2 regions of the Micromonospora sp. NPDC050980 genome follow, and region 2 is predicted to be linked to the other one. Evidence: riboswitches for the same ligand, from Rfam matches in the RefSeq annotation. Region 2 holds a riboswitch; the other holds the start of a gene.
The links. Region 2 has a riboswitch for thiamine pyrophosphate ahead of AB0H28_RS01525 (thiamine phosphate synthase). Riboswitches for the same ligand answer to the same signal wherever they lie in the genome.
Positions count from the first base shown of each region.

Region 1 (14,214 bases), on a different contig from region 2:
GTTCTTGTAGTTGACGAAGATGCCCTGGGCGGTCTCCGGGCGCAGGTAGTGCAGGCCCTCGTCGCTCTCCACCGGGCCCAGGTAGGTCTTCATCAGGCCGTTGAACATCTTCGGCTCGGTGAAGGTGCCCTTGTTGCCGCAGTTGGGGCAGTTCAGCTCCGTCAGCGAGGTCAGCGGCTTGCCGTGCTTGGCCTCGTACGCCTCCTCCAGGTGGTCGGCGCGGAACCGCTTGTGGCAGGACTGGCACTCGGTCAGCGGGTCGACGAACTCGGCGATGTGGCCGCTGGCCTCCCAGACCTTGCGGGCCAGGATGACCGCGGAGTCGAGGCCGACGACGTCGTCACGCTGTTGGACCATGGTGCGCCACCACTGCCGGCGGACGTTCTCCTTGAGTTCGACGCCGAGCGGGCCGTAGTCCCACGCCGACCGGGTGCCCCCGTAGATCTCGCTGGAGGGGAAGACGAAGCCCCGGCGCTTGGCGAGGCTGACGACGGCGTCGATACGGTCGGCTGGCATGTTTCCTCCTACGCCGGCTGGCGGTCGGCGCGGTCGAGTTGGATGGTTCCGGGCTGTTCGGGACAACGGTACGACCGCCTCGGCCCCGAGCCCAGCAGAATACCGGGCGCGGTCAGCTCACCCCGCAGACCTCCATGCCGCCGGTCTGCCGGTCGGGGGCCAGCGTGACGGTCTGCGCCTCCCGCCGGCCGCCGGCCAGCGTGACGTCCACCGGCACGGTCAGCGTGGCGGTGTCGACCTGGCCCACCCGGTAGCCGGAGATCTGCGGTTCGGTGGCGACCCGCTGCGCGAACTCCGACCGGGACTCGCGTCGCCGGACGTCGTCGCAGAGCTGGTCGTAGGCCGTGGACCACTCCCGGGCGACCAGGGCCTGGTAGTAGTCGTCGGTGACCGCCCGGCCCTGCTCGCCGATCGCCTGCACGTTGCTCACGGCCAGGCCGACGATCGCCGCGCCGCCCCCACCGCAGCAGAGCAGCACGGCCAGCGCGCCGACGCCGAGGGCGAGCCAGAGCCGGGCCCGCCGGCCCTCGGTGGGCGGGGCGGCGAACGGCGGGGCGACGCCGGGACCGGCCGGCGGCGTGGGAACGCCCGGGTCCGCCGGGGTCGCGCCGGGCGGCACGGGTGACGGGGGCGGCGCGGCCGGGCCGGGAGCGGTCATACGCGCCAGGGTAGTGCCCCCGGTCTCAGCGGTGCGGGCCTGCGGCTCGATCGCTGGCGGCGACGACGATCTCGCCCTGCGGGGCGGCGGACGCGAGCGTCTCGAACGCCGACGGCTCGTCCACCGACCGGGCGAGCAGAGGCACCGCAGTGACCTTGACGTCGAAGCCGCCGAGCGCCCGCCGGTAGGCCCCGACCGACTCCCACTCGGTGAGCAGGCACCAGTGGGCGGGGTCGTCGAGCGCCCGCAGCAGTTCGCCGCGCAGGTAGCCGGGGCGGGCGGCGAGCGCGGCCAGCGCGGCGTGCGCCTCCCGGGTGAACTCGTCAGCCGTTTCGGCGTCCACCACGAACCGGTTGGTGACCAGCACGGCGTTCCTCCTCGTAGAGTTTGTGGCATGCAGCGTACGCAGAGTCTCGTGCTGTCCCGGTTGGCCCGGCTCAACCCGACGACGGTGTTCCTCGCCGCGCTGGTGCTGGTGCTGGTCGGCCTGTTCGCGCCCGGTCCGGCCGGTGGCGTCCTGTTGCTGGCGCTGGCCGCCGGGCTGGTCTGGTTGATGTCGGTCACCTGGCCGGTGCAGGCGCCGACGACCCGGGTGCTCCGGCTGCTGATGCTCACCCTGTTGATCGCGGCGGCGCTGGCGAAGCTGATGGTCGGCTGAGCCGCGCCCGGCCGAGCCCGACCCGCGCTGACATGCAAGCATGCGTTTTTGACAATAATTTTCGTTGTCGCGGACAGTTGAGCCCATGACCGTTCGTGCCACCTCCCGCGCCCTGGCCGCCGCCGCCACCGCCCTGCTCGCCCTGGGCGGCGTCGCCGCCTGCTCGGACGGCGGCGGCGGGGGAAGCGACCCGGACAAGGTCGACGTGGTGGCCGCGTTCTACCCGCTGCAGTTCCTCGCCGAGCGGATCGGCGGCGACCGGGTGGTGGTCGACAACCTCACCAAGCCGGGCGCGGAGCCGCACGACCTGGAGCTCAACCCCCGCCAGGTCGGCCAGGTGGTCGACGCCGAGCTGATCGTCTACCTGACCGGCTTCCAGCCGGCAGTGGACGAGGCGGTCGCGCAGAACGGCGGCGACCGCGCGTTCGACGTGGCCGGCGTGGCGCCGCTGCGCGACGCCGCCGCCGGGGGCCACGAGCACGAGGGCGAGGCCGGGCACGAGGAGGAGAGCGGCGGCAAGGACCCGCACCTCTGGCTCGACCCGACCCGGCTGGCCAAGGTCGGTGACCGCCTCGCCGAACGCCTCGGCCGGGCCGACCCGGACCACGCCGCCGACTACACCGCCCGCGCCGGCGCGTTGCGCGCCGAACTGGCGACGCTCGACACCGGGTACGCCGAGGGCCTGCGCACCTGCCAGCGGCGGGAGATCGTGACCAGCCACGCCGCCTTCGGCTACCTGGCCGAGCGCTACCGGTTGGAGCAGATCGGGCTCACCGGGCTGACCCCGGAGTCCGAGCCGTCCCCGCAGCGGCTCGCCGAGGTGGCGGCGGAGGCCCGGGAGCACCGGGCCGGCACCATCTTCTTCGAGACACTGGTCAGCCCGAAGGTCGCCGAGACGATCGCCCGGGAGGTCGGGGCGCGGACGGCGGTCCTGGACCCGATCGAGGGCCCGCCGGCCGAGGGCGACTACCTCTCCGCGATGCGCGCCAACCTGAAGACCCTGCGAACCGCCCTGGACTGCTCATGACCTCACCCGTGATCGAGATCGCGCACGCCACCGTCGGCTACGACGGCCGGCCGGTGCTGCGCGACGTCTCGCTGACGCTGACCGCCGGCGAGGTGGTCGCCGTGCTCGGCGCCAACGGCTCCGGCAAGTCGACGCTGGTGCGCGCCGCGCTCGGTCTGGTGCCGCTCGGCGCCGGGTCGGTCGCCCTGTTCGGCACGCCGCAACGCCGCTTCCGGCAGTGGCACCGCGTCGGGTACGTCCCGCAGCGGCTCGGCGCCGGCGGCGGGGTGCCCGCCACCGTGGCCGAGGTGGTGGCAGCCGGGCGGCTGGCCCGCCGGGGCGTGCTCCGGCCGGCCGGGCGGGCGGACCGGGCGGCGGTGACGGAGGCGCTGCGCGCGGTCGGGCTGGCCGACCGGGCCGGTGATCCGGTGGCCACCCTCTCCGGGGGCCAGCAGCAGCGCGCGCTGATCGCCCGGGCGCTGGCCGGCGGGCCGGAACTGCTGGTGCTCGACGAGCCGACCGCCGGGGTGGACGCGGCCAGCCAGGAGGCGTTCGCGGGGGCGCTGCGCGCGTTCCGCGACGGCGGCGGCACGGTGCTGCTGGTCGCCCACGAGCTGGGGCCGCTGCGCCCGCTGATCAGCCGGGCCGTGGTGGTGCACCAGGGCGGGATCGCCCACGACGGCGCGGTGCCGGAGCCGGCCGGCCACCACGCCGACCCGGACCACGAACACGTGCACCCGCACTGCGACGAGGAGCCCGACGGGCTCTGGACGGGCATCTGAGATGGACCTCTTCCAGTACGACTTCATGCTCCGCGCGCTGGTCGGCGCGCTTGTCATCGGGCTGGCCGCGCCGGCGCTCGGCATCTATCTGGTGCAGCGCCGGCTGGCGCTGATCGGCGACGGCATCGGCCACGTGGCGCTCACCGGCGTCGGCGCGGGGCTGCTGCTCAACCGCTCCCCGGTGCTGGTGGCGGTGCTCGCCGCCACGCTCGGCGCGGTGGTCATCGAGCTGGTCCGCGCGTACGGGCGCACCTCCGGCGACCTGGCGCTGGCGCTGCTCTTCTACGGGGGCATCGCCGGCGGCGTGATGCTGGTCGGGCTCTCCGACGCCAGCAGCGGGTCGCTCAACGCGTACCTCTTCGGGTCGCTGACCACGACGTCGCCGGCCGACCTCGTCACCATCGGCGTGCTCGGCGCGGTGCTGCTGGTGACCATGCTGGTGCTGCGGCCGGCGCTGTTCGCGGTCTGCCACGACGAGGAGTACGCGCGGGTCTCCGGCCTGCCGGTGCGGGCGCTGAACCTGCTCGTCGCGGTCGGCACCGCGGTGACGGTGACCATCGCCATGCGGGCGGTGGGGGTGCTGCTGATCAGCGCGCTGATGGTGGTGCCGGTGGCCACCGCCCAGCAGGTGACCCGTGGTTTCCGGTCGACCATGACCGCAGCGATGGCGTTGGGCCTGTTCGCGGCCGGGGCCGGGGTCTGGGTGGCCGCCACCGCCGACACCGCGCCCGGCGCCTCGGTGGTGCTGGTGGCGATCGGCTCGTTCCTGGCGGTGACGGTGCTGGCGGCCGGCGGGCGGGCGCTGCGGCGGCGGGGCCGGCCGGCGCCGGGCGCGCCCGCGGTCGAGCCGGCCGAGCACGAGGTGCTGCTCGGATGAGGCCGGCGCAACCGGCAGTGGTTATCGTTACGAGGTGACCGGCACCAACGGGTACGACGCCTTCGAGGGCGCGGGTGAGCTGCTGCGCGCCCTCTCGGCCCCGATCCGACTCGCCATCGTGAGCGAGCTGGCCGAGGGCGAGCGCTGCGTGCACGAGCTGGTCGAGAGGCTCGGCGCACCACAGCCGCTGGTCTCCCAGCACCTGCGGGTGCTGCGCGGGGCCGGCGTGGTGCGCGGCTCGCGGCGTGGCCGGGAGATCGCGTACGCCCTGGTCGACGAGCACGTCGCGCACATCGTGGCGGACGCGGTCAGCCACGCCGGGGAGGGACCGTCATGACCACCGGCACCCCACGCACCACCCGACAGCGCAGCGCCGTGAGCGCGCTGCTGGACGAGGTCGAGGGCTTCCACAGCGCCCAGGACCTGCACGCCATGCTCCGCCGCCGGGGCGACCGGATCGGGCTGACCACGGTCTACCGGACGCTGCAGGCGCTCGCCGACGCCGACGAGATCGACGTGATGCGCCCGCCGGGCGGCGAGCACCTCTACCGGCGGTGCAGCGGCGGTCACCACCACCACCTGGTCTGCCGGGCCTGCGGTCGCACCGTCGAGGTGGCCGGCCCGGCGGTGGAGAAGTGGGCCGAGCAGATCTCCGCCGAGCACGGCTTCACCGAGGTCAGCCACACCCTGGAGATCTTCGGCACCTGCCCGGCCTGCGCCGGCCGGTAAATCCGACCGGTGCCGGCACGCCCGGGCCGTGGCAGGCTGTCCGGCGTGAAGATCTACGCCGACCGTTTCCCGACCGCACTCCGTCAGCTCCTGACCGACCTGCTCGTGGTCGTCTGGGTGTACGCGGCGATCCGCTTCGCGCTCTGGCTGCACGATCTGGTGGAGAAGCTCGCCGTACCCGGGCGGAAGCTGGAGGGGGCGGGCAGCGGGCTGGCCGACAACCTGGCCGACGCCGGCGGCAAGGTGGGCCGGGTGCCGCTGGTCGGCGACGAGCTGACCGCGCCGTTCACCCGGGCCGCCGACGCCGCCCGCGCGATGGCCGACGCCGGCCGCGACCAGCAGGAGCTGGTCGGCCAGTTGGCCCTCGCGCTGACCGTCGCGGTGCTGGTGTTCCCGCTCGGCCTGGTGCTCTTCGGCTGGCTGCCGCTGCGGGTGCGCTGGATGCGCCGGGCCGGTGCGGCGAAGGCGATGGCCGCCGCGCCGGCCGGGCGGGACCTGCTGGCGCTGCGCGCGCTCGCCGGTCAGCCGCTGTCGAAGCTCACCCGGATCGCGCCGGACGTGGCCGAGGCGTGGCGGCGCGGCGACGACGCCACAGTCGACGCGCTCGCCGCGCTGGAGCTGCGCGGCTTGGGGCTGCGCAGTGACCGGTAGGGTGTGCCGGTGCTGTACTTCCTGATCGTCGTCGCCGTGCTGCTGCTGGGCTACGCGGGTGTGCTGGTGAGCTTCGTCCGCAAGGGCCGCCGGATCCCGCCGTCGGCGTATCTCGTGCTGGCCGCCCTGAACGGCCTCATCCTGGTCGCGGTGATCGCCTGGGCGGTCGCCCGCCGCTGAGCGGCTGTTAAGAAGGGGCCCCTGCTCTACCGGAGGCGTTAAGAAGGGGCCCCTCCTTTCAGATCCGGCGGCGGACGTCTTCGGTGGTGGACGGGCCCGGCTGCCAGCGGGCGACCCAGGGGAGGTCGGCGGGGGGCGTGACCACGCCGCTCTCCACCGAGGCGTAGCGGCCGGCGACGATCCGCTTCGCGGCGGCCACGTCGACCGAGTCGGTGTTCGACCACAGGCCGGTGAACAGCTCGTCGACGCGCAGCCGCGCCTGCCGGCAGAACAGGTCGGCCAGCTCGACGTTCTCCGGGTGCTCGGACCGCTCGGCGTAGGCCCGGACGCAGACCGCGGACATCGCGAACAGCTCCGCGCCGATGTCCACCACCCGGCCGAGGAACGCCTGCTTGCGCTCCATCTTTCCCTGCCAGCGGGACATCGCGTAGAAGGTCGAGCGGGCCAGCTTGCGCGACGTCCGCTCGACGTGCCGCAGGTGCCCGGCCAACGGCCCGAACTCCGGGTAGGCGCCCGGCGCCTGCCCCTTGCCGACGGCGAGCGTGGGCAGCCACTTCGCGTAGAAGGCGCCGGCCCGCACGCCCGCTGACGCCTTGCGGCCCAGCCCGGCCTCCGGGTCGATGATGTCGCCGGCCACCGACAGGTGCGCGTCGACCGCCTCCCGGGCGATCAGCAGGTGCATGATCTCGGTGGAGCCCTCGAAGATCCGGTTGATCCGCAGGTCGCGCAGGAGCTGCTCGACGGCGGCGGGACGCTCGCCCCGGGCTTCCAGCGACTCGGCCGTCTCGTAGCCGCGCCCGCCCCGGATCTGGATCAGCTCGTCGGCGATCCGCCAGGCCATCTCGCTGGCGTAGAGCTTGACCAACGCCGCCTCGATCCGGATGTCGTTGCGGTCGTCGTCGGCGAGCAGGCAGGACAGGTCCAGCATGGACTCCATGCCGTACGTGGTGGCGGCGATGAACGACAGCTTCTTCGCCACCGCCTCGTGCTCGCCGACCGGCCGGCCCCACTGGACCCGGTCGGCGGCCCACCCCCGGGCCACGTTGAGCGCCCACTTGCCGGCGCCCACGCACATCGCCGGCAGCGACAGCCGGCCGGTGTTGAGCGTGGTCAACGCGATCTTCAGGCCCTTGCCCTCGCCGCCGATCACGTTCTCGGCCGGCACGAACACGTCGTGGAACCGGGTGAGGCTGTTCTCCAGGCCGCGCAGCCCGACGAAGGAGTTGCGCCGCTCCACCGTGATGCCCTCGCTGTCGCCGTCGACCACGAACGCGGTGATCCCGCCGCGCCGCCCCTCGCCGGCCGGCACCCGGGCCATCACCACGAGCAGGGTGGCGACCGTGCCGTTGGTGGCCCAGAGCTTCACCCCGTTGAGCCGGTAGCCGGCGCCGTCGGCGGTCGGCTCGGCGGTGGTGGCGAGCCGGGCCGGGTCGGAGCCGACGTCCGGCTCGGTGAGCAGGAACGCGGAGACCTCACCGGCGGCCAGCCGGGGCAGGAACCGCTCCTTCTGCTCCGGCGTGCCGAACATCTTCAGCGGCTGCGGCACGCCGATCGACTGGTGCGCGGAGAGCAGGGCGCTGATCGCCGGGTTCACCGAACCGGCGAGCATCAGCGCCCGGCAGTAGTGCAGGTTGCTCAGCCCGAGGCCGCCGTACTTCCGGTCGATCTTCATGCCGAACGCGCCGAGCCGGGCCAGCCCGCGGAACACCTCATCCGGTATGTGCGCGTCGCGCTCGATCGCCGCGCCGTCCACCTCGTCGCGCAGGTACGCCCCGAACGCGCCGAGGAACTCGTCGGCGCGGGCCACGTCGGCCGGGTCGGACCGGGGCCAGGGGTCGATCAGGTCGAGCCGGAACCGGCCGAGGAACAGTTCCTTGCCGAAGCTGGGCCGGTCCCAGGCCGCCTCCCGGGCCGCCTCGGCGACCTGGCGGGCCTCATGCTCGGAAACCTGGCCCGCCTCGGTGGGCAGCGGCCCGGCTCCGCCGGCATTGTTCTGTGTCGTGGTCACGGCTGCCTCCTGGATGGTCGGTCCGGATGCGACGAAAACGACGCTACCCCCGGGTGTTACCCAGGGGTAGCCTCGCGTGCACGTCCGATTTGGCGGACCGTCAGTCCCCGGTCAGCGTCTGCGGGTCGTCGTCCTCGTCGTCGATGTCGTCGTCACCCCAGTTGCGGCGGGCGAACGGCAGCACGGCCCAGAAGATCAGGAACCAGACGCCGGTGATCGCGCTGAGCGCGAAGGCGATCGGCCGGGGCAGCACGAAGTCGGTGACCAGCAGGACCGCGCTGACCATCGCGACCAGCATGAAGAACAGGCCGCCGGTGGCCATCCGGTGGGCGAAGCGCACCAGCTCCGGCTTGCGCCCCTGGCGGAACAGCGCCCGGTGGAACGCCACCGGCGAAATGATCATCGCGGCGGCAGCGGCGGCGGCCAGCAGCGCCACCACGTAGACGTCGCGCTGGAAGTCGGTGGTCCGGTTGAACGCGTTGCTGAACGGCATGGTCAGCAGGAAGGCGAAGAGGATCTGCACACCGGTCTGCGCGACGCGCAACTCCTGGAGCAGGTCGGCGAAGTTGCGCTGCCAGCGCTGCTTCTCGGATTCCTTGGACAACTCGTGAACCTCCGGTGAAGACGGCACGGCCGGCGGGTGAACGCCCGCCGGCAGCAGCGTCTGTGCCCGGATCGGTTGACCACGAAACCGGCTCAGGATCCGCGCCGGGTCCGGCCCTCATACCGCCAGGTACGCCTCGGCGCTCACCGTCATGCCTCCGCCGTCCCCGACGTCCGGGCGAGGATCGCCTCGGCCAGCGGGCCGGGGGCCTCGTCGGGAATCCAGTGGCTGACCCCGGGCAGCACCAGGTAGCGGTAGTCGCCGGTGACGTGCGCCGCGCACGCCTCGGCGGCGGTCCGGCCGATCGCCACGTCCCTGTCGCTCCAGACGTACGTGGTCGGCACCGCCACCGGCCCGACCGCCTTCATGTCCGACCCGCTCATCGCGCGGTACCAGTTGAGCGCGGCGGTGAGCGCGCCCGGCTGGCGCATCGGCTCGGCGTAGCGATCGACGTCGCCGACCCCGCGCAGCAGCCGGCGCAGCGCCGCCCCGCGCAGCGCCAGCAGCACCTTCTCGGCCTTGCCCGGCATCCGGAACAGCGCCATGTAGGCGGACTTGGCCTTCTGCCTCGGATCGGTGGCGAGCGCGTGCCCCATCGCGGCCGGGTGCGGCACCGACACCGCGGTAAGCGTCCGCACCCGCTGCGGGTGCGCCGCGGCCAGGCCCCAGGCCACGATCGCCCCCCAGTCGTGGCCGACCAGGTGCGCGGCGCTCACCCCGAGCGCGTCCAGCACGGCCGCCGCGTCGGCCACCAGCTCCGGGATCCGGTACGCCTCGACCGCGTCCGGCCGCGCGCCGGGCGAATAGCCGCGCTGGTCGAGTGCGTACGTGCGCAGCCCGGCGGCGTGCAGCGCGGGTGTCACCGCCTCCCACTCGCCGGCGTGCTGCGGAAAGCCGTGCAGCAGCAGGACGGGTTCGCCGTCCTCTGGGCCGCCGGTGGTCACCTCGAACGTCAGTCCCCGCGCCTCGACCCGCATGGTCGCCACCGTAGCCGACAGTCGCCCTGCTGGGCCCGGGGCCACGGTCGGTGCTAGCGTCTGCGACGAGACAACTTCACATCCGACAGGGGAGCGCACAGCGCTGAGAGTGCGGGCCGGTGCCCGCAGACCCTCGAACCTGATCTGGGTAATGCCAGCGCAGGGAGTTCGGTCGACCTCCAGCCGCGCCGCAGTCCGGGCGTTTTCCGGGCGCGGCGTGCGTCTTCTCCTGGTTCCGCACCACGAACTGGGAGTCCGTCATGAACCACACCGACAGCAACCGCTGGCGTACCGTCGACATCGTCGTCGCCTCGGTCATCGCCGTCGCCTTCGGCGTCGTCTTCTGGGCCTGGGGCCTGCTCTGGAGCGCCACCGACGCGGCGTTCGCGTTCTTCCCGCCGGCGCAGGCGGTGCTCTACGGCGTGTGGCTGATCCCGGCGGTGCTCGCCGGCCTGATCATCCGCAAGCCGGGTGCCGCGCTCTACTGCGAGACGGTGGCCGCTATCGTCTCCGCGCTGCTGGGCAGCCAGTGGGCGGGCATCGTGATCCTCCAGGGCCTGATGCAGGGCGTCGGCGCCGAGCTGGCGTTCGCCGCGTTCCGTTACCGCTCGTTCAAGCTGCCGGTGGCGGCGCTGGCCGGCGCGCTCACCGGCCTGGGCGCGGCGATCTTCGACTTCGTCTACTGGAACAAGGCCTTCGACCTCACCTCCTACCGCATCCCGTACGCGCTGATCACCATCGTCAGCGCCACGATCGTCGCCGGCGTCGGCGCCCACCTGCTCACCCGCGCCCTGGCCAACACCGGCGTCCTGGACCGCTTCCCCGCCGGCCGCGACCGAGCCCTGGTCTGACGGGTATCCCACTGTCGATCATGAAGTTGACGGTGATTTCGGCGCGTTGTGGTGCCGTCAACTTCATGATCGACGAGGCAGAGGGGGTGGGACCGTGAGCGGGGTGGTGCTGCGGGGATTCGGGTGGCGGCACGGGGGGCGCAGACGCTGGGCGGTGCGCGGGGTGGACCTGCGCGTCGAGAGCGGGGAGCGGGTGCTGCTGCTCGGTGCCTCCGGGGCCGGCAAGAGCACGCTGCTGGCGGCGCTGGCCGGGCTGCTGCCCGAGGACTCCGGCGAGCAGGAAGGCACAGTCGAGATCGACGGGCTGGACCCGCGCAAGGCCCGCGAGCGCGTCGGCGTCGTCTTCCAGGACCCGGAAACCCAACTGGTGATGGCCCGCTGCGGCGACGACGTCGCGTTCGGGCTGGAGAACCGGGGCGTGCCCGCCGAGGAGATCTGGCCCCGGGTGGACGAGGCACTGCGCCGGGTCGGCTTCCCTTACCACCGGGACCGCCCGACCGCCGCGCTCAGCGGCGGCGAGCAGCAGCGGCTGGCGCTGGCCGGGGTGCTCGCGCTGCGGCCCGGGCTGCTGCTGCTCGACGAACCCACCGCCAACCTCGACCCGGCCGGCGCCACGCTGATCCGCCGGGCCGTCGCTGACGCGCTCGACAGGGACACCACGCTGATCCTGGTCGAGCACCGGGTCGCCGAGGCGTTGCCGCTCGTCGACCGGGTGGTGGTGCTGGAACCCGGCGGCGGGGTGCGCGCCGACGGCCCACCCGAGGCGGTCTTCGCCGCGCACGGCGAGGCGCTGGCCGCCGCCGGGGTCTGGGTGCCCGGACACACCGTGCCACCACGACACGCCACCGCGCCGGCCGGCGACGTGCTGCTCACCGCCGACCGGCTCGGCCTGCCACCCCGGCTGGCCCCCACCGACCTGCGGGTACGCGCCGGCGAGGCGCTCGCCGTGCTCGGCCCGAACGGCGCCGGCAAGTCCACCCTGGCGCTGCTCCTCGGCGGCCTGACGCGCCCCGGCGCCGGCACGGTCACCGCCTCCGCCGGCCTGGCCGGCCGGGACGCGCGCACGCCCCCGCACCGGTGGCGCGCGCCGGCGCTGGCCGGGCGGATCGGCTCGGTCTTCCAGGACCCGGAGCACCAGTTCGTCACCGCCACGGTCCGCGACGAGCTGGCGCTCGGGCCGCGCCGCACCGGCCGGCCCGAGGCGGAAGTCACCGCCACCGTGGACGCGCTGCTGGAGCGGCTGCGGCTGGACCGGCTCGCCGGCGCCAACCCGTACACCCTCTCCGGTGGCGAAGCGCGGCGGCTGAGCGTGGCGACCGCCCTGGCCACCGCGCCCCGCCTGCTGATCTGCGACGAGCCCACGTTCGGCCAGGACCGGCGCACCTGGCGGGAGCTGGTCGACCTGCTGGCCGAGCTGCGCGACGCCGGCCACGGCGTGGTCACCGTGACCCACGACGCGGACTTCGTGGCCGCGCTCGCCGACCGGAGGCTCACCCTGGACCGCCCGCCCGGGTCCAGCGAACCGGGCCGCCCAGACGCGGAGCGCCCGTCGTCGCCTCCGGGCCGAGGGACCGGTGTGACGTGATCGACCTGGAGCCGGTGGCGACGCCCGGCGCCCCGCTGGCCCGGCGCAACCCGGTGGCGAAGCTGGCCGCCGCGATGGTGTTCACGATCGTCCTGGTGGCCACGCTGGACCCGGTCGCGCCGGCCATCGCCATCGCCGTCGAGCTGGCCGTGCTGCCGCTGTTCGGCGTCCGCTACCGGGTGCTGGCCCGGCGGGCCTGGCCGTTGCTGGCCGCCGCCGTCGGCATCCTGGTCACGCTTGTGCTCTTCGCCGCCGACCGGTCCGGCCGGGTCTTCGTCGAGGCCGGCCCGGTGGTGGTCACCGGAGGCGTGCTGGTCACCGCGCTCGGGCTGGTGCTGCGGATGCTCGCGGTGGCGCTGCCCGGGATCATCGTATTCGCCACCACCGACCCGACGGACCTGGCCGACGCGCTGATCCAGAACGCCAAGGCCCCGGCCCGGTTCGCCATCGGCGCGCTGGCCGCGTTCCGGCTGGTGCCGCTCCTCGAACAGGAGTGGCGGATGATCAGTATGGCCCGCCGGGCGCGCGGCGTGGGCGCCGGCCGCAACCCGTTCGCCAAGCTGCGGATCTTCGCGTCCACCGCGTTCACCCTGCTGGTCGGCGCGATCCGGCGGGGCACCCGACTGGCGGTGGCGATGGACGCCCGCGGCTTCGACGCCGGCACCCCGCGCACGGTCGCCCGCCGGCAACGCTTCACCCGGGCTGACGGGCTGTTGATCGCCGGGGCGGCGCTGCTGGCCGGCGCGGCCCTGACGGTCAGCGTGGTCCTCGGCACCTTCCGACCGCTGATCGGGTGACCGGACGCCGGTCAGCGCAACGCCTGCGGAACCGGTCGGGAGTGCTGCCCGGCGACGACGAGCACCGCCACCCGGCAACAGCAGCCCAGGCTGAGCACCGACGCTGCACACTCAGGACCGGCGTGTCACGGGCTCGGCGTCGAGCCCGTGACGCACCGGCACCTACCGGCGAAAGGGCGAGCGGTGTCGCGAAACGTCAGCGGGCACGTGCACTTCCACCCGGACCGTTCCATGCACCTTGTGCTCGACGGGCCGGACGGGCCGGTCGACGCGGGAGTCACGAAACACACGGCGGACCTCGGCCGAATGGCACAGGAAGCAGCGGCCGGCATCCACGGTGGCGGGCCGCTGGACGTGTCACTCCTGGTCGACCGGCCGCCGTGGCTGGCGCCGGGCGTGCTTGTGCACCTTCCCCCATCGACCGATCCGGGCGAGACGACGCGGCATCCCTACGGCCAGATCGTCGATTTCCTTCCCGTCGGCGGCGTGCTCGTCTGGCACCCCGAGACGAGCACGGGCGTCTATGCCCCGGAGGAACTGGTCGTCTGCGACCCGGCCTCCGTGGATCCCCGCGTCGTGCGGGCCATCACCCAACGGACCGGTCTGGACGCGGCCACCGGATGACCCCCGAACCACAGTGTTTCCACAAGGCGGCGGTCACTGTCGTCCATATTCTCGGATTCGGACAAGGAGCGGCGACGGTCAGCTACGCCGGAAGGCATAGAACCGGGTCCGGTCGACGCGCTGGCCGCGCCCCTTCAGCCGGGCGTCACGGGCGCCGGGCGGGCCGGCCTTCGGCGCTGGGCCGGCCGGCTTCGGCTCGTCGAGCGGAGCCACGCCGGACCGGGCCGGACCGTTCGACGCGCCTCCCGCCACCGCGTCGGCGGACAGCACCGGAACCAGCAGTGCCCCGTCGGGCAGGACCGGGTCGGGCGTCACGACACCGGGGAGCAGCGCCGCCGGGATAGGTGGCGTCGCGCCGAGCGCGACGCGGTCCGACGGGGTGGACGGCGACGAGGTACGGGACTTCTTCGAGGTGCGCTTCGCGGGCATCCGCGGGCCTCCTGTCTGTCGGGCGCGCCGACCAGGGACGCGCCGAGCGGGTGCCCCGGGTGCGATCCGACCACGACGGACACCGCGAACAAGCGGCGGCGGGAAGGGGATGCGGACGCCCGGAGCGGGACGGATCCACGGCGACTGCGGCGGTGGACCGGGCTCGCAGGACGGGCGTCAGTTACGCATACCGACACGCTAGCCCGACACGGCCGGCCACCGCAGCCGAATTACTGGCACGATCGTCGGCATGCTGATCGCGTTCTCGATCACCCCGCTCGG
Region 1 covers NZ_JBFAGS010000006.1:218,132-232,345, forward strand. Annotated here, with positions in the region: gene AB0H28_RS12745 (glycine--tRNA ligase) at 1-516, opposite strand, end outside; gene AB0H28_RS12750 (hypothetical protein) at 629-1,174, opposite strand; gene AB0H28_RS12755 (antibiotic biosynthesis monooxygenase family protein) at 1,200-1,541, opposite strand; gene AB0H28_RS12760 (DUF6703 family protein) at 1,569-1,832, shown strand; gene AB0H28_RS12765 (metal ABC transporter substrate-binding protein) at 1,918-2,859, shown strand; gene AB0H28_RS12770 (ABC transporter ATP-binding protein) at 2,856-3,620, shown strand; gene AB0H28_RS12775 (metal ABC transporter permease) at 3,622-4,497, shown strand; gene AB0H28_RS12780 (metalloregulator ArsR/SmtB family transcription factor) at 4,532-4,834, shown strand; gene AB0H28_RS12785 (transcriptional repressor) at 4,831-5,226, shown strand; gene AB0H28_RS12790 (hypothetical protein) at 5,272-5,877, shown strand; gene AB0H28_RS12795 (hypothetical protein) at 5,887-6,057, shown strand; gene AB0H28_RS12800 (acyl-CoA dehydrogenase family protein) at 6,116-8,065, opposite strand; gene AB0H28_RS12805 (DUF6328 family protein) at 8,166-8,669, opposite strand; gene AB0H28_RS12810 (alpha/beta hydrolase) at 8,819-9,646, opposite strand; TPP riboswitch at 9,724-9,830, shown strand; gene AB0H28_RS12815 (ECF transporter S component) at 9,907-10,497, shown strand; gene AB0H28_RS12820 (ABC transporter ATP-binding protein) at 10,592-12,082, shown strand; gene AB0H28_RS12825 (energy-coupling factor transporter transmembrane component T) at 12,079-12,879, shown strand; gene AB0H28_RS12830 (hypothetical protein) at 13,120-13,503, shown strand; gene AB0H28_RS12835 (hypothetical protein) at 13,582-13,932, opposite strand; gene AB0H28_RS12840 (MTH1187 family thiamine-binding protein) at 14,183-14,214, shown strand, end outside.
Region 1: linked by a shared signal. The riboswitch ahead of AB0H28_RS12815 (ECF transporter S component) and the one ahead of AB0H28_RS01525 (thiamine phosphate synthase) in region 2 are both predicted to bind thiamine pyrophosphate.

Region 2 (14,214 bases):
CTGGCCGGGCTTGATGTCGACGTCGAAGCCGGCCTCCTTGAAGAAGCCCTTGTCCTTCGCCACCCAGGCGTAGGAGTCGCGGCCGAAGTTGCCGAACGAGGTGAGGTAGGTCACCTTCTCCAGCGCCGCTCCGCTGCCGCCACTGCCGCTCTCGGACTTGTCCGAGTCGCTGCTGCAGCCGCCCACGAGGGCGAGGGCGGTCGCCAGCGCCGCGGCGGCGACCGTGCGGGTCAACCTTCTCATCAGTGCACCATGTCCTTTCCGACCAGGAGATCTTCGCCGGTCGGGTCGTGGGGTCCGACGGGGTCGGCAGGAGGGTCGGCCGACTGGACCGTCGTGAGGGGACTCTTCGCGCGCAACAGAGTACGAGAAGGCTGATGACGCGCCGCAACCGTACGGGTTGCGGAACGGAAACGAAGTGGGGTGACGGGTAGCGGACTGACGTCCACCCCGGACGGTGCTATAAGCAGCATCCCCGCTACGCTAGCCCGGCTCGCATTCGAGGCGACGTGGGAAGGGAGCCGGCGGGGAGATGATCCGACTGTCCGGGGTGTCCCGCACCTTCGACGGCCGCTCGGGGCGGGTGGAGGCGCTGCGCGGCATCGACCTCGACGTCGCCGAGGGCGAGTTCGTCGCCGTCCTCGGCCGATCCGGCTGCGGCAAGTCCACCCTGCTGCGCATGATCGCCGGCCTGCTGCCGGCCACCGCCGGCGAGATCACCGTCGCCGGCACGCCGATCACCAGGCCGCGCCAGGACGTCGCGATGCTGTTCCAGCGCCCGGCGCTGCTGCCCTGGCGTTCGGTCCTCGACAACGTCCTGCTCCCGGTGGAGATCTTCGGCTGGCGCCGGGCGAAGCACCGCGACCGCGCCCGCGAACTGTTGGAGATGACCGGGCTCGGCGGCTTCGAGAAGCGCCTCCCGCACGAGCTGTCCGGCGGCATGCAGCAGCGGGTCTCGCTGTGCCGCTCACTGATCGGCTCGCCCCGGGTGATGCTCATGGACGAGCCGTTCTCCGCGCTCGACGCGCTCACCCGCGAGGAACTCTCCGGCGAGTTGCAGCGGGTGCACATGGACACGAAGGCCACGATCGTCTTCGTCACCCACTCGATCGACGAGGCGGTGCTGCTGGCCGACCGGGTGGTCGTGCTCAGCCCCCGCCCCGGCCGGATCCGTGAGGTGGTCGAGGTGGCCGTGCCCCGGCCCCGCACCCTGGGCCGGCACGCGCACCTGGCCGACGTCGCCCGGATCAGCGCCGAGCTGCACGAACTGCTGATGGAGCGGGGCGCCCCGGGCGTGCCCGCGCCGGACGAGACGACGCCGCGGGCCGCGGCGGCGGGAGGACGGTGAGCATGCGGGTCTCGGTCTTCACCGAACCCCACCGCGGCGCGGACTACGACGACCAGCTCCGGTTCGCCCGGCTGGTCGAGGAGACCGGCTTCGAGGGCTTCTTCCGCGCCGACCACTACCGGGCGATGGGGGACGAGCCGGCGCTGCCCGGGCCGACCGACGCCTGGTTGACGCTCGCCGCGCTGGCCCGGGAGACGTCCCGGATCCGGCTCGGCACGCTCGTCACCTCCGCCACGTTCCGGCTCCCCGGGCCGCTGGCCGTCATGGTCGCCCAGGTCGACCGGATGAGCGGCGGCCGGGTGGAGCTGGGCATCGGCGCCGGCTGGTTCGAACGCGAGCACACCGCGTACGGCATCCCGTTCCCGCCGGTCAGCGAGCGGTTCGACCGGCTGGCCGAGCAGTTGGAGATCGCCACCGGGCTCTGGCGCACCCCGGACGGGGAGACGTACAGCTACAGCGGAGAGCACTACCGGCTGGTCGACGCGCCCGCGTTGCCCAAGCCGGTGCAGCAGCCCGGCCCGCCGGTGATCGTCGGCGGACGGGGCCCGAAGCGCACCCCCGAACTGGCCGCCCGGTACGCCGACGAGTTCAACATGCCGTTCAAGAGCGTCGCCGAGACGGCCGCCGCGTACGAGCGGGTCCGCGAGGCGTGTGACCGCACCGGGCGGGACGCCTCCGGGCGCGCGCCGCTGACCCTCTCCGCCGGGATCGTGGTGGCGATCGGCCGCACCGACGCCGAGGCGCACCGGCGGGCCGCCCCGTTGCACGTCACCAGCGCGCTCCCGCCGGAGGACCCGGTGGTCGGTTCCCCCGCCCAGCTCGTCGACCGGCTCGGTGAGTTCGCCGCGGTCGGGACGACCCGGGTGCACCTGCGGCTGATCGACTTCGACGACCTCGACCACGTGGAGCTGATCGCCGCCGAGGTGCTCCCCCAACTGGACGGAACGCGATGAGCGAACTCTCCACCGAACTCGAACTCGGCCCGGTGGGCCAGGAGATCGTCTACGAGAACGACCGGGTCCGGGTCTGGCACATCCGGCTGGAGCCGGGTGAACGGCAGCCGCTGCACCGGCACGACCACCCGTATCTGGTGGTGGCGGTCCAGGGCGCGAAGAACGTGGTGCAGACGATCGACGGCACCACGATCGACGCCGACGAGCCCACCGGCGGGGTGGTCTACCGCGACCCGGGCGCGGTGCACATGCTGACCAACGTCGGCGACACCACATACCTCGCCCGTCTGGTCGAGTTGAAGTAGCCACGCCGGCGCGGTTCGCCGCGCCGCGCGGTGGCAAGGTGGCGAACCACCCCACCGGGCCGTAACGTGCCCGACATGGCCTTTCGGACGTGGGGCAGGCTGCTGCTCACGGCGCTCGGGGTGAGTGTGCTGGCCGGTGCCGGCCAGTTGGGCATCGCGTACGGCTTCGGCGTCGTCCGCCTCGACGGCGCGTTCGTCGACGGTTCGGTCAACCGGTGGCCCGCCCAGCTCGGCTGGGTCGCCTGGTTCGCCGCGGTCGCCACCGTCGCCGGGGCCGTCCTCACCGAACGCTTCGCCCGCCGCGACGACCGTCCCGGCGGCACCACGGAGCTGCTCTCCATCGCCGGCGTCAGCGCGCTGGGCGCGGTCGTGGTCGCCCCGCTCTGCATGCAACCGGCCCGCGCCGCCGAGCTGGGTGGCTCCGCCGACCCGGTGTGGGCGGCCGGCATCTGCGCCGTGCTGGGCGCGGTGGTGGGGGCGGGCGCGGCGATCGCCGTGCTGCTCAAGCCACCGTTCGGCTGGGGCGTCGCGCTCACCGCCGCGATCGTCTGGCTGTTGGCGCTGCTCTCCGTCGCCCCCGGGATCGTCGCCAACCGACCGCTGGCCACCGTGCGGCTCGGCGTCCTCGAACCGTCCTGGCTCGACGCCGGGGCGGCGCAACGCCTGGCCATGCTGCTGCTGCCCACGCTGGCGCTGCTCGCGGGTGGCGCGCTCGGCGTGCTGGCCCGCCGGGCCGGGCACCCGCCGCTGGTCGGCGGCGCGACCGGCGCGGCCGGGCCGGTGCTGGTGGCCTTCGCCTACCTGACCGCGGGTCCGGGCACGTCGAGCGACCGCTACCAGTTGGCGCCCTACTACGGCGCTTTGATCGCGATCGTCGCCGGGGCGCTCGGCTCGACCGCCACCACGGTGCTCCCCCGGCCCGCCACCGCAGCCGAGGCCGTCGACCCCACCGACATCCTCGCGCCGCTGCCGACCGACGTGCCGCTGCCGGCCAGCGCGCCGCCGCCGGCCGGCACGCCCGCCCCGGCCACGACGACGCCGGCGACGGCCGGCGCTCCGGCCCCCGCGCACTGGGACTGGCCGGAGGCCGGGGGGTCCGCCGGCGCCCCGCACGTCGGCCCGGGACCGGCCGACCCGCCCGCGCGTCCGGCGGTGGCGTGGGACGGCGAGGCTCCGGCGCACGGCTCACCGATGCCCGGTCTGCTGCCGCCGGGCCGGCGGACCTCCGCCATCGACGTCCTCGCCGCCGGTCGCCCGGACCCGCGGCCAAGGGCCGGCGCGGTTCCACCCGGCCACGACACGCCCGGCCCGGGGATCGCCGCCGGGCCGGCGGCAGCCGGCGCCGAACCGCCGGTCGACGCCGCCCCGCCGGCGACCGACGCCGTCATGGCGGCGACCAGCACCGCAGGGTCGACGGGCGACGCCGTCGAGGCGGCGCCGGGCACCGCAGGGTCGACCGGCGACGCCGTCGCACCGGCCACCGATGCCGCCGGGCCGGTGGGTGCCACCACCGGGCCGGGCAGGGAACTCGACGACACCGGGCGGCTGCCGCACGCGGGAGACCACGTCACCGGCGACTCGCCGCCTCACGCGGCGGCGGCGACGGACGCCGCGGCCGGCGAGCCGACCGGAACCGGCCGCTCCGGGCGCACCGTCGCCCCGCGCCCCGCCCGGACCGACGCCGACCCGACGCCCGCGCCCCGGCGCGACACCGCCCCGGCGCCCGCCGAGGCCACCGATTCCGGCGCGTCCGCCCCGGGCGGCGCCTCCGCCTCCGACCCGGACGGCACCGACGATCCGGACGGCACCGACGATCCGGCCGGGCCACGGACCGGGCGGCCCGCCGGTGGCCGGCGGAGCTTCTTCTTCGACCCGGAGCCGGCCGACCGGCCCGCCACGTCGCCCCGGCCGCGATTCCCCATCTTCGACGACGTCACCGAACGGCCGGGCGACGTGCGACCGGCCTGGCCGATCACGCCGGCGCCGGGCCTGCCGACGCGACCGCGTGACGCCGCCGCGCCGGGCCAGCCGGCCACCGGTCGGGGCGGCGACGACCCGTCCGCCCGGGCCGAACCGACGCCCCGCCCCCGGCACCAGGGCCTGCCCGAACCCGGCCGGAGCGCCGGGTGGGACGCGCTCGCCACCAACGCCCGCCCCGCCGGGCTGGCGGCATCCCGGGTGCCCGGGCCGGACCGGGCCACCGACGCCGGGCCGGGCGCGGGCGCACCGGCCCAGGCCGCACCGGGCGCTGCGGGAATCGACCCGGAGACGGCCCGGGGGCGGCACGCCGGAGCGGACGACGCCGAGCCAGCCGCCGGGAAGTCGAAGGCCCGGCGTGGCCTGTTCCGGCGCAACCGGGCCAAGGACGAGCCGGCACCGGCCGAGGAGACGGCCGGGCCGACCGCCACCGGCGACGACGAGTACGTCGACTGGGTCGCCGGTCTCGCCGCGGACGACAACGCCGACGACGCCCGGTCGCTGCGCACCGGCCGGCATCACCGCGACTGACCGGCCCGGGGTCGAGCCGGTCGACGGCCCGGCCCCGGGGCAGCTCAGGCCAGCGGCAGGTAGACCCGGGAGCCGGCGGCGACGAACTCCTCGGACTTGCCGCGCATGCCCCGCGCCGCATAGTCCTTCAGCTCCTGGGTGATCTTCATGGAGCAGAACTTCGGCCCGCACATCGAGCAGAAGTGCGCGGTCTTCGCCGGCTCGGCCGGCAGCGTCGCGTCGTGGTACGCCCGCGCCGTCTCCGGGTCCAGCGCCAGGTTGAACTGGTCTTCCCAGCGGAACTCGAACCGGGCCTTGGACAGCGCGTCGTCCCACGCCTGCGCGCCCGGGTGGCCCTTGGCCAGGTCGGCGGCGTGCGCGGCGATCTTGTAGGCGATCACGCCGGCCTTGACGTCGTCCCGGTTGGGCAGCCCGAGGTGCTCCTTCGGGGTGACGTAGCAGAGCATCGCGGTGCCGAACATGCCGATCATGGCGGCCCCGATCGCGGAGGTGATGTGGTCGTAGGCGGGCGCGATGTCGGTGGTCAGCGGCCCGAGGGTGTAGAACGGCGCCTCGTGGCACCACTCCTGCTGGCGGTCGACGTTCTCCTTGATCTTGTGCATCGGCACGTGCCCCGGACCCTCGATCATCACCTGCACGTCGTACTCCCAGGCGATCCTGGTCAGCTCGCCGAGCGTGCGCAGCTCGGCGAACTGCGCCTCGTCGTTGGCGTCCGCGATCGAGCCGGGGCGCAGCCCGTCACCGAGGGAGAACGTCACGTCGTACTTCGCGAGCAGCGAACACAGCTCGGCGAAGTGGGTGTAGAGGAAGTTCTCCTCGTGGTGCGCCAGGCACCAGGCCGCCATGATCGAACCGCCCCGGGAGACGATGCCGGTCACCCGGTCCACCGCCAGCGGCACGTACGGCAGCAGCACGCCGGCGTGCACCGTCATGTAGTCGACGCCCTGCTCCGCCTGCTCGATCACCGTCTCGCGGAACACCTCCCAGCTCAACTTCACCGGGTCGCCGCCGACGGACTCCAACGCCTGGTAGATCGGCACGGTGCCGATCGGCACCGGCGCGTTGCGCACGATCGCCTCGCGGGTCTCGTGGATCCGCTTCCCGGTGGACAGGTCCATCACGGTGTCCGCGCCCCACCGGGTGGCCCAGGTCAGCTTCTCCACCTCGTCGGCCACCGACGACGTCACCGCCGAGGTGCCGATGTTGGCGTTGACCTTGACCAGGAACGCCTTGCCGATGATCGCCGGTTCGCACTCCGGATGGTTGACGTTGAGCGGCAGCACCGCCCGCCCGGCCGCGATCTCGTCCCGGACGAACTCCGGCGTCACCCCCTCCCGGATCGCCACGAACTCCATCTCCGGCGTGACGGTCCCGGCCCGCGCGTACGCGAGCTGGGTCGGCCGCTTGCCGTCCGCCCCGGCCAGCGGCGTGCCGGCGCCCCGGACCGGCGCGACGTCACCCCGCTCGGCGATCCACGGCCCGCGCAGCGCGGGCAGCCCCACCTGCGGGTCGGAGCCGGGACCGGAGGTGTCGTAGAGCCGCACCGGCGGGTTGTCCCCGGTCAGCGTCACCTCGGCGAACGGCACCCGGACGTCCGGCCGGGCCCCTTCCACGTACACCTTGCGACGTGCCTGCATGACAGCCTCCCTGTCGGTCAAGCGGACCAGCCGAAGTGGTCCAGCGGGCCGTGTCCCGCGCCCAACGCCCAACTCCGCGCGCCGGTGAGCGCGCGGGTCACGTACTCCTTGGCGGCGGCCACCGCGACCGGCGCGGCGTCACCGGCGGCCAGCCGGACCGCGACGGCCGCCGCGAACGAACAGCCGGTGCCGTGGTGGTGTCGCGTCGCGACCCGGGGCGCGCGCAGCAGCCGCGTCGTCCCGCCGCCGGTCAGCACGTCCACCGACTCGCCGGCCGCGTCCACGTCGCCGCCGGTCACCACCACGAACGCCGGGCCGCGCGCGGCCAGCGCCTCGGCCGCGGCGACCATCTCCTCGACGGTGCCCACCCGGCGTCCGGTGAGGGCCGCGGCCTCCGCGCAGTTCGGCGTCGCCACCTCGGCGTACGGCAGCAGCCGCTCGACCGCGTCGACCACGCCGAGCCGGTGCCCGCTGGTGGCGACCAGCACCGGGTCGACGACCAGGTGGGGCAGCCGGCCGCCGCGGGCCGCCTCGGCCACCGCGTCGGCGACCGCCGGGGTGCCCAGCATCCCGGTCTTCACGGCTCGGACGTCGAAGTCGCCGAGCACGCTGTCGAGCTGGTCGCGGACGGTCTGCGGGGGTAACGGCAGGACCGCGTCCACCCCCCGGGTGTTCTGTGCGGTGACGGCCGTGAGCACGCTGGTCCCGTACGCCCCGAGCGCGGCGAACGTCTTGAGGTCGGCCTGGATGCCGGCGCCCGCCCCCGAGTCGGAGCCGGCGATGGTGAGGACTGTCGTCGGCGTCACTGCTCTTCTCTCCTGGTTGCGGTGGCCGCCTCCTGAAAGGCGCTGCCCAGCGTGGCGGCGGCTTCCTTCGGGTCGCCGGCACGCATGATCGCGCCCAGCACTGCTACTCCGCTGGCGCCCGCCCTCACGCATGCGCTGATGTGGGCCGGGGTCGCGATGCCGCCGAGGGCGAGCACCGGCACGGGGCTGGCCTTCGCCAGGGCGGCGAGTCCGGCCGGCCGTAGCGCCGGGCCGTAGCCGGGCTTTGTGCGGGTCTCGTAGACCGGCGACAGCGTCACGTAGTGCTCGGTCGTGAGCCGGGCCAGCTCGGCGGTGTCGTGGCAGGAGCGACCGACCAGTCCGGCGGCGGGTGGCGGGTACGGTCCGGCGGCGGGCAGGTGCACCGCGTCCCCGTCGAGCGGATCGGGCCCGGCCACGACGAGCGTGCCGTCCACGTCGGCGAGGATCGCGCGCAACTCGACGGCGAGCGCGAGGCGCTCGGCGCGGGGCAGGTCCTTCTCCCGCAGCACCACCCACCGCACTCCCCCACCGACGGCACCCGCCACCACCTCGACGAGCGCCCCCTGGACAGCGCGTCGGTCGGTGAGCACCACGACCCCGGTCGGGCCGGCGTAGACCTTGGTACGTGGCCGCTGCTCGGAGGGCGCCCCCGTACCACGATCGCCGGGAGCGGTGACACCGGCGGCGGTCACAGGGCCGGTCGGCCTTCGTCGGGGGTGGACGGGAGGGCGTGGTCACGGCGGGGGATGCGGCCCGCGCCGTGGGCAAGGCGGCCGGCCTCGACCGCGTGCCGCATGGCGGTGGCCATCGCCACCGGGTCGGCGGCCCGGGTCACGGCGCTGGCCAGCAGCACCGCGTCGCAGCCCAGCTCCATCGCGAGCGCGGCGTCGGAGGCGGTGCCGACGCCGGCGTCGAGGATCACCGGCACGTCCACCGCCTGCCGGATCAGCCGGATGTGGTGCGGGTTGCCGATGCCCAGGCCGGAGCCGATCGGCGAACCGGCCGGCATCACCGCCGCGCAGCCCACGTCGGCCAGTCGCCGGGCCAGCACCGGATCGTCCGAGGTGTACGGCAGCACGGTGAACCCGTCGGCGACCAGGTCCTCGGCGGCGCGCAGCAGCTCCACCCCGTCGGGCAGCAGCGTGCGCTCGTCGCCGATCACCTCCAGCTTCACCCAGTCGGTGTCGAACGCCTCCCGGGCCAGGTGCGCCGTCTTCACCGCCTCCACCGCGGTCCGGCAGCCGGCCGTGTTCGGCAACAGCCGCACCCCGCAGCGCTCCAGCAGGTCGAGCAGCCCACCCGTGCCGCCCGGGGCGGTGTCCACCCGGCGCAGCGCCAGGGTCACCAGCTCGGTGCCGGAGGCACGGATCGCCGCCTCCAGCACGTGCAGGTTGGCCGCGCCGCCGGTGCCGAGGACGAGCCGGGAGCCGAACGCGACCCCGCCGATCTCCAAGGTCATCCCGCTCACCCGCCCTGCGCCGCGCTGAGCACCTCGACGCGGTCGCCGTCGCGCAGCACGCCTGCCGACCAGCCGCCGCGCGGCACCACCTCGCCGTTGACCGCGACCGCGAGGCCGCGCCGCTGCCCGGTGACCGCGCGGACCACGTCGGCCACCGTGGCGCCGTCGGGCAGCGTCCGTCCCGTGCCGTTGACGATCAGTTCCACAGGGGCTCCTTCGGAAACCGGTCCGGGGTGAAGGGGGCGAGCGCCGGGTCCGGCTCGCCGGTGACGATCAGATCGGTGAGCAGGTCGGCGGTGACCGGGGTCAGCACGATGCCGTGCCGGTGGTGCCCGGTGGCGGCGAGCACGCCGGGCCGGCCGGGCAGCGCCCCGAGGACCGGCGCGTTGTCGGGGGTGCCCGGGCGCAGCCCGGCCGCCGCCTCGACGAGTTCGTACTCGGTCAGCTCCGGCACCAGCTCCACGGCGGCGCGGAGCAGCCGCAGCACGCCGTCGGCGGTGACCTCGGTGTCCGCGCGTTCCTCGACGGTCGCCCCGACGACCACCTCGCCGCTGTCCCGGGGCACCAGGTAGACCGGCTCGCCGTCGGCGTACCCCCGGATCACGTGCCGGAAGCCCGGCGGGCCGCCACCGGGCGCGCGGAGCCGGAGCACCTGCCCCTTCACCGGCCGCACCGGCAGCCCGGTCAGCGCCGCCGCGCCGCAGCCGGCCGCGACCACCATGACCCGGGCGTCCACCTCGGACAGCGCGCCGACCCGCGCCGGCCGGAACACCACGCCGGCCCGCTCGGCCGCGACGCGCAGCGCGGTGACCAGCCGGCGCGGGTCGACCTGGTGGTCGCCGGGCGCGACCGCGCCGCCGCGCACCCGGGTCGCCAGCGCCGGCTCGCGGTCGCGCAGCGCCGACGGGCGCAGCGGCGTGATCGGCAGCCCCAACCCCCGCTGGTACGACCACAGCCGCCCCGCCTCGGCCAGGTCGTCGGCGGTGAGCCCGACCACGAGCGTGCCCTCGGTGCGATAGCCCAGGTCGACGCCGCTCGCCCCGGCCAGCTCGGCGGCGAAGCCGGGCCAGCGGGCGGCGGAGTCGACGAGCAGCGCGGTCAGTTCCCGCTCACCGAAGTACGCCTCGGCGACCGGGGCGAGCATGCCGGCGGCGACCTGCGACGCCCCCGACCCGGGCCGGTCGTCGTGCACCGCCACGCGCAGCCCGCGCTGCGCGCACCGCCACGCGATGGCCAGCCCCACCGGCCCCGCCCCCACCACCCCCACCTCGGTAAGGAGGGGCCCCCTGTTAACGCCTCCGGTAGAGGAGGGGCCCCCTGTTAACACGTCAGCGCACCGAGCAGCTCGGCGGTGGCGTGTGCGGGATCGGCCGCACCGCTGAGCGCGCCGACCACCGCCACCCCGTACGCCCCGGCGGCCCGCAGCGCCGGCACCGACCCGGCGGTCACCCCGCCGATGGCGATCACCGGCACGCTCACCGCCCCGGCGACGGCGCGTACCCCCGCCGGGCCGATCGGCGCGGGCAGGCCGGACTTCGTGGTGGTGGCGTGGCACGGGCCCACGCCCAGGTAGGTCGCCCCGGCGGCGACCGCCGCGCGAGCGGTGCCCGGCTCCCGGGCGGTCGCACCGAGCACCGCGGCGGCGCCGAGCACCCGCCGCGCGGCGGCCACCGGCAGGTCGTCCGCCCCGACGTGCCCACCGGCCGCGCCCACCGCGAGCGCCACGTGCAGCCGGTCGTTGACCAGGCAGCGCGCCCCGTACGGCCGGCACGCCTCGACCACCCGCCGGGCCAGCTCGTACGCCTGCCGGTCGGTGGCGTCGTCGGCCACCCGCACCTGCACGACGAGTTCGGCGCGGGCCACCGGCAGCGCGGCACGCAGCACGCCGAGCGGGTCCCGCCCCGGCCGGGTGTCGGTGATGAGATGCAGTCGTCCCAGGGACGGCACGGCAACGCTCCTCCCTGCGCCGGCATTACCCGGATCAGGTTCGACGGTCGGGGGCTGTCAGCCCCCCTCTCAGCCCGGTCCGCACCGGGCTCCCGTGGGTCACTTGCGGCCTACCGTACGACGCGCCCCCGGCCGTACGGAAGACCAGGTGACGTTTTTCCCAGGACCACGCCACCCGGCGGATCGGGGCGGCGGGTGGGCGTCGCATCACGACACGCTGTCCGGGTGGCCATCTCCGCTCGTGTCCCGCAGCGCCTTTCCCACCTGCCGTTCCGGGGCAGCCGCGCGGTCGCCGCCGGGCTCCTGACCCGCACGATGCTGCGCGGTCCCACGTGGCTGCGGCTGCTACCTGACGTGTACGTGCACCGGGACGCGCACCGCGCCGACGACCACCGGACATGGTGCGAAGCGGTCGCGTTGCGGTTGCCGCCGGACGCGACGCTGGCCGGCCGCAGCGCGGCCTGGCTGTTCGGTGTCGACCTGCTCACCCCGGGCGACCCGGTGACCGCGCTCCTGCCCACCACCTCCCGTCTGCGCCCGCATCCCCGGATGTCGCTCGTGCGGTCACCGCTGCCCGAGGAGGATCGCACCCGCTTCGCCGGGCTGCCGGTCACCACCGCGCTGCGTACCGCGTTCGACCTGGGTCGGCACGGCTCCCGCGTCGAGGCCCTGGTCGCCGTGGACGCGCTGCTGCGCCGCCGGGTGGTGGAGCTGCCCGCCCTGCGCGACTACGCCGCGGCACGCGCCCGCTGGCCGGGCTCGCCCCTGATACGCGAGGTGCTGGCGCTCGCCGAGCCACTGAGCGAGTCCCCGATGGAGACGAGGCTCCGACTGCTCCTCCTCGACGCCGGTCTCGGCCCGCTGACCGCCCAGCACGAGGTGCGCCACGGCGGGCGCTTCGTGGCCCGGGTCGACCTGGCCTGGCCGGCGCTGCGCATCGCGGTCGAGTACGACGGAGACCACCATCGGGAGCGGGCACACTTCCGGCGGGACGTGGCCCGGCTCAACGCGCTCCGCTCGGCCGGCTGGATCGTCCTCCGGTTCACCGCCGCCGACGTGCTGCGCCATCCGGAGGCGACGGTCGCGTTGGTCCGCCAGGCCCTCGCGGAACGCCACGCCGCCACCCCGACGCGCTGACGCATACCGGTCACGCTGACGCACGCCTCGTCCTGCTCCGCCCCGCTGACGCGCGTGCCGCTCACGCGCACCCGCCGCGCTGAGCCGGGCACACCGCTCAGGCCGGCACACCGCTCAGGCCGGCACGCCGCGCTGAGGCGCGCACGCCGCTCAGGCTGGCACTCCGCGCTGAGGCGGGCACGCCGCTCAGGCCGGCACACCGCTCAGGCCGGCACGCCGCTCAGGCCGGCACACCGCTCAGGCGCGCGCTGCACGCCCCGGATGCGACGGACCGGGCGTGCCGCCGCGCCCAGGTGCCCCCTGGAACGCCACGGGTGTCAAACCCGCCCGCAGACACCCATACCGTTCCACTCATCGACGCCATCGACGTGGAGTGGAACGCTGTGGGTGTCTCACCGCCCTTTTGACACCCACAGCGTTCCACTCGTCGCGAGTGCTGTCTGCGGGTGGAACGGTATGGGTGTCTCGGGTGCGGATGGGCCTGAGGGCGGTCAGGCGAGGGCGAGGGCGAGCAGCACCACGGCGAGCAGCGCGAGGCACGGCACGACGAAGGCGAGCAGCGCGGCACACGGCGACGCACAGCACCCGCCAACGCGCGGCACGCGAGTGACGCAACCAACGTCCACGCCCACCTGAGCGCGTAGCAGCGCACCGCGCGCGGCAACGCGCGGCCGGGCAACCGGCAGAGGGCGTAGGCGGGCGGCGGGGGCGGCTAGAGGATGGCGTCGAGGGCGTCCTGGTCCTCGTCGGTGGGCTGCCAGGTGCCGGCCTCGGCGTTGGCGCGTACCTGCTCGGGCGTGGTCGCCCCGGCGATCACCGAGGTCACCGCGGGCCGGGCGGCGAGTCCGCCGATGGCCACCTGGAGCAGGGTCACCCCGCGCTCGGCCGCGTACGCCTCGATCGCTTCGATGGTGTCCCAGCGCGCCGCGGCCAGCCGCTCGGCGTACCGGCCGCCGCCGGCGAGCCGGCTGCCCGCCGGTGGCTGCTGCCCGCGCTTGTACTTGCCGGTGAGCAGCCCGTTGGCGAGCGGGAAGAACGGCAGCATGCCGAGGCCGAACCGCTCGCAGGCGGGGATCACCTCGTCCTCCACGCCGCGTTCCAGCAGCGAGTAGTGGTTCTGCGCGGAGATGAACCGGGTGCGGCCCTGCGACGACGCTGTCCAGTCGGCGTCGGCGATCTGCCAGCCGGCGAAGTTGGAGTTGCCGAGGTAGCGCACCTTGCCGGCGGTCACCAGGTCGTCGAGCGCGGCGAGCGTCTCGTCGATCGGGGTGCCGGGGTCGGGCTCGTGCATCTGGTAGAGGTCGATGTGGTCGGTGTCGAGCCGGCGCAGCGACGCCTCGACGGCGCGGGCGATGTAGCGCCGGGCGCCCCGGGCACCGTGGTCCGGCCCGTTCGCGCCGTTCATGTCCATGCCGAACTTCGTGGCGACCACCACGTCCTCGCGGCGGCCCTTGAGCGCCTGACCGAGCAGTTCCTCGGAGCCGCCCTGGGGTTCGCCGTAGATGTCGGCGGTGTCGAAGAAGTTGATCCCGGCGTCCAGCGCGGCGTCCACCACCGCGCGGGTGCCGTCGCTGTCGAGTTTGCGGCCGAAGTTGTTGCAGCCGATGCCGACCACGGACACCACGAGCCCGGAGTCGCCCAGCCGGCGATAGGTCATCTCACTCACGAGATCCACCCTATGCCCGCCGCCGTGCCGCCACCGGGCGAGCGCCGGGCAACCACCACCGGCGGCTCAGCCGAGCGCCTCCTCCCCGGCGTACGCGTGCAAGTAGCACCCGAGCGGGTGCCCGGCCTGCACCGTCACGGTGTAGCGGCCGGCCCGGCACTCCGCCCAGACCCGGTGCACCCGGTCCACGTCCCGGTGGATCCAGTCCACCATTACCCCGCCGACGCGCAGAGCCCCATGTGGCCACCTCCTCGTCGATCACCCGACGTCCCACACCGGCTGCGGCGTCTCCACCACCTCCCCGTCACTCCGGAACAGAACGAACCGGTCGAAGGTGCGGGTGAACCACCGGTCGTGGGTGACCGCGATCACCGTGCCGTCGAACGCCCCCAGGCCGGCTTCAAGCGCCTCGGCGGAGGCCAGGTCGAGGTTGTCGGTCGGTTCGTCG
Region 2 covers NZ_JBFAGS010000001.1:319,136-333,349, forward strand. Annotated here, with positions in the region: gene AB0H28_RS01470 (ABC transporter substrate-binding protein) at 1-243, opposite strand, end outside; gene AB0H28_RS01475 (ABC transporter ATP-binding protein) at 533-1,348, shown strand; gene AB0H28_RS01480 (LLM class F420-dependent oxidoreductase) at 1,351-2,301, shown strand; gene AB0H28_RS01485 (cupin) at 2,298-2,606, shown strand; gene AB0H28_RS01490 (hypothetical protein) at 2,682-5,114, shown strand; gene thiC (phosphomethylpyrimidine synthase ThiC) at 5,159-6,751, opposite strand; gene thiD (bifunctional hydroxymethylpyrimidine kinase/phosphomethylpyrimidine kinase) at 6,769-7,557, opposite strand; gene AB0H28_RS01505 (thiamine phosphate synthase) at 7,554-8,150, opposite strand; gene AB0H28_RS01510 (thiazole synthase) at 8,246-9,025, opposite strand; gene thiS (sulfur carrier protein ThiS) at 9,022-9,222, opposite strand; gene thiO (glycine oxidase ThiO) at 9,213-10,343, opposite strand; gene AB0H28_RS01525 (thiamine phosphate synthase) at 10,337-10,963, opposite strand; TPP riboswitch at 10,958-11,069, opposite strand; gene AB0H28_RS01530 (DUF559 domain-containing protein) at 11,189-12,100, shown strand; gene AB0H28_RS01535 (aldo/keto reductase) at 12,813-13,775, opposite strand; gene AB0H28_RS01540 (hypothetical protein) at 13,833-13,979, opposite strand; gene AB0H28_RS01545 (ATP-binding cassette domain-containing protein) at 14,025-14,214, opposite strand, start outside.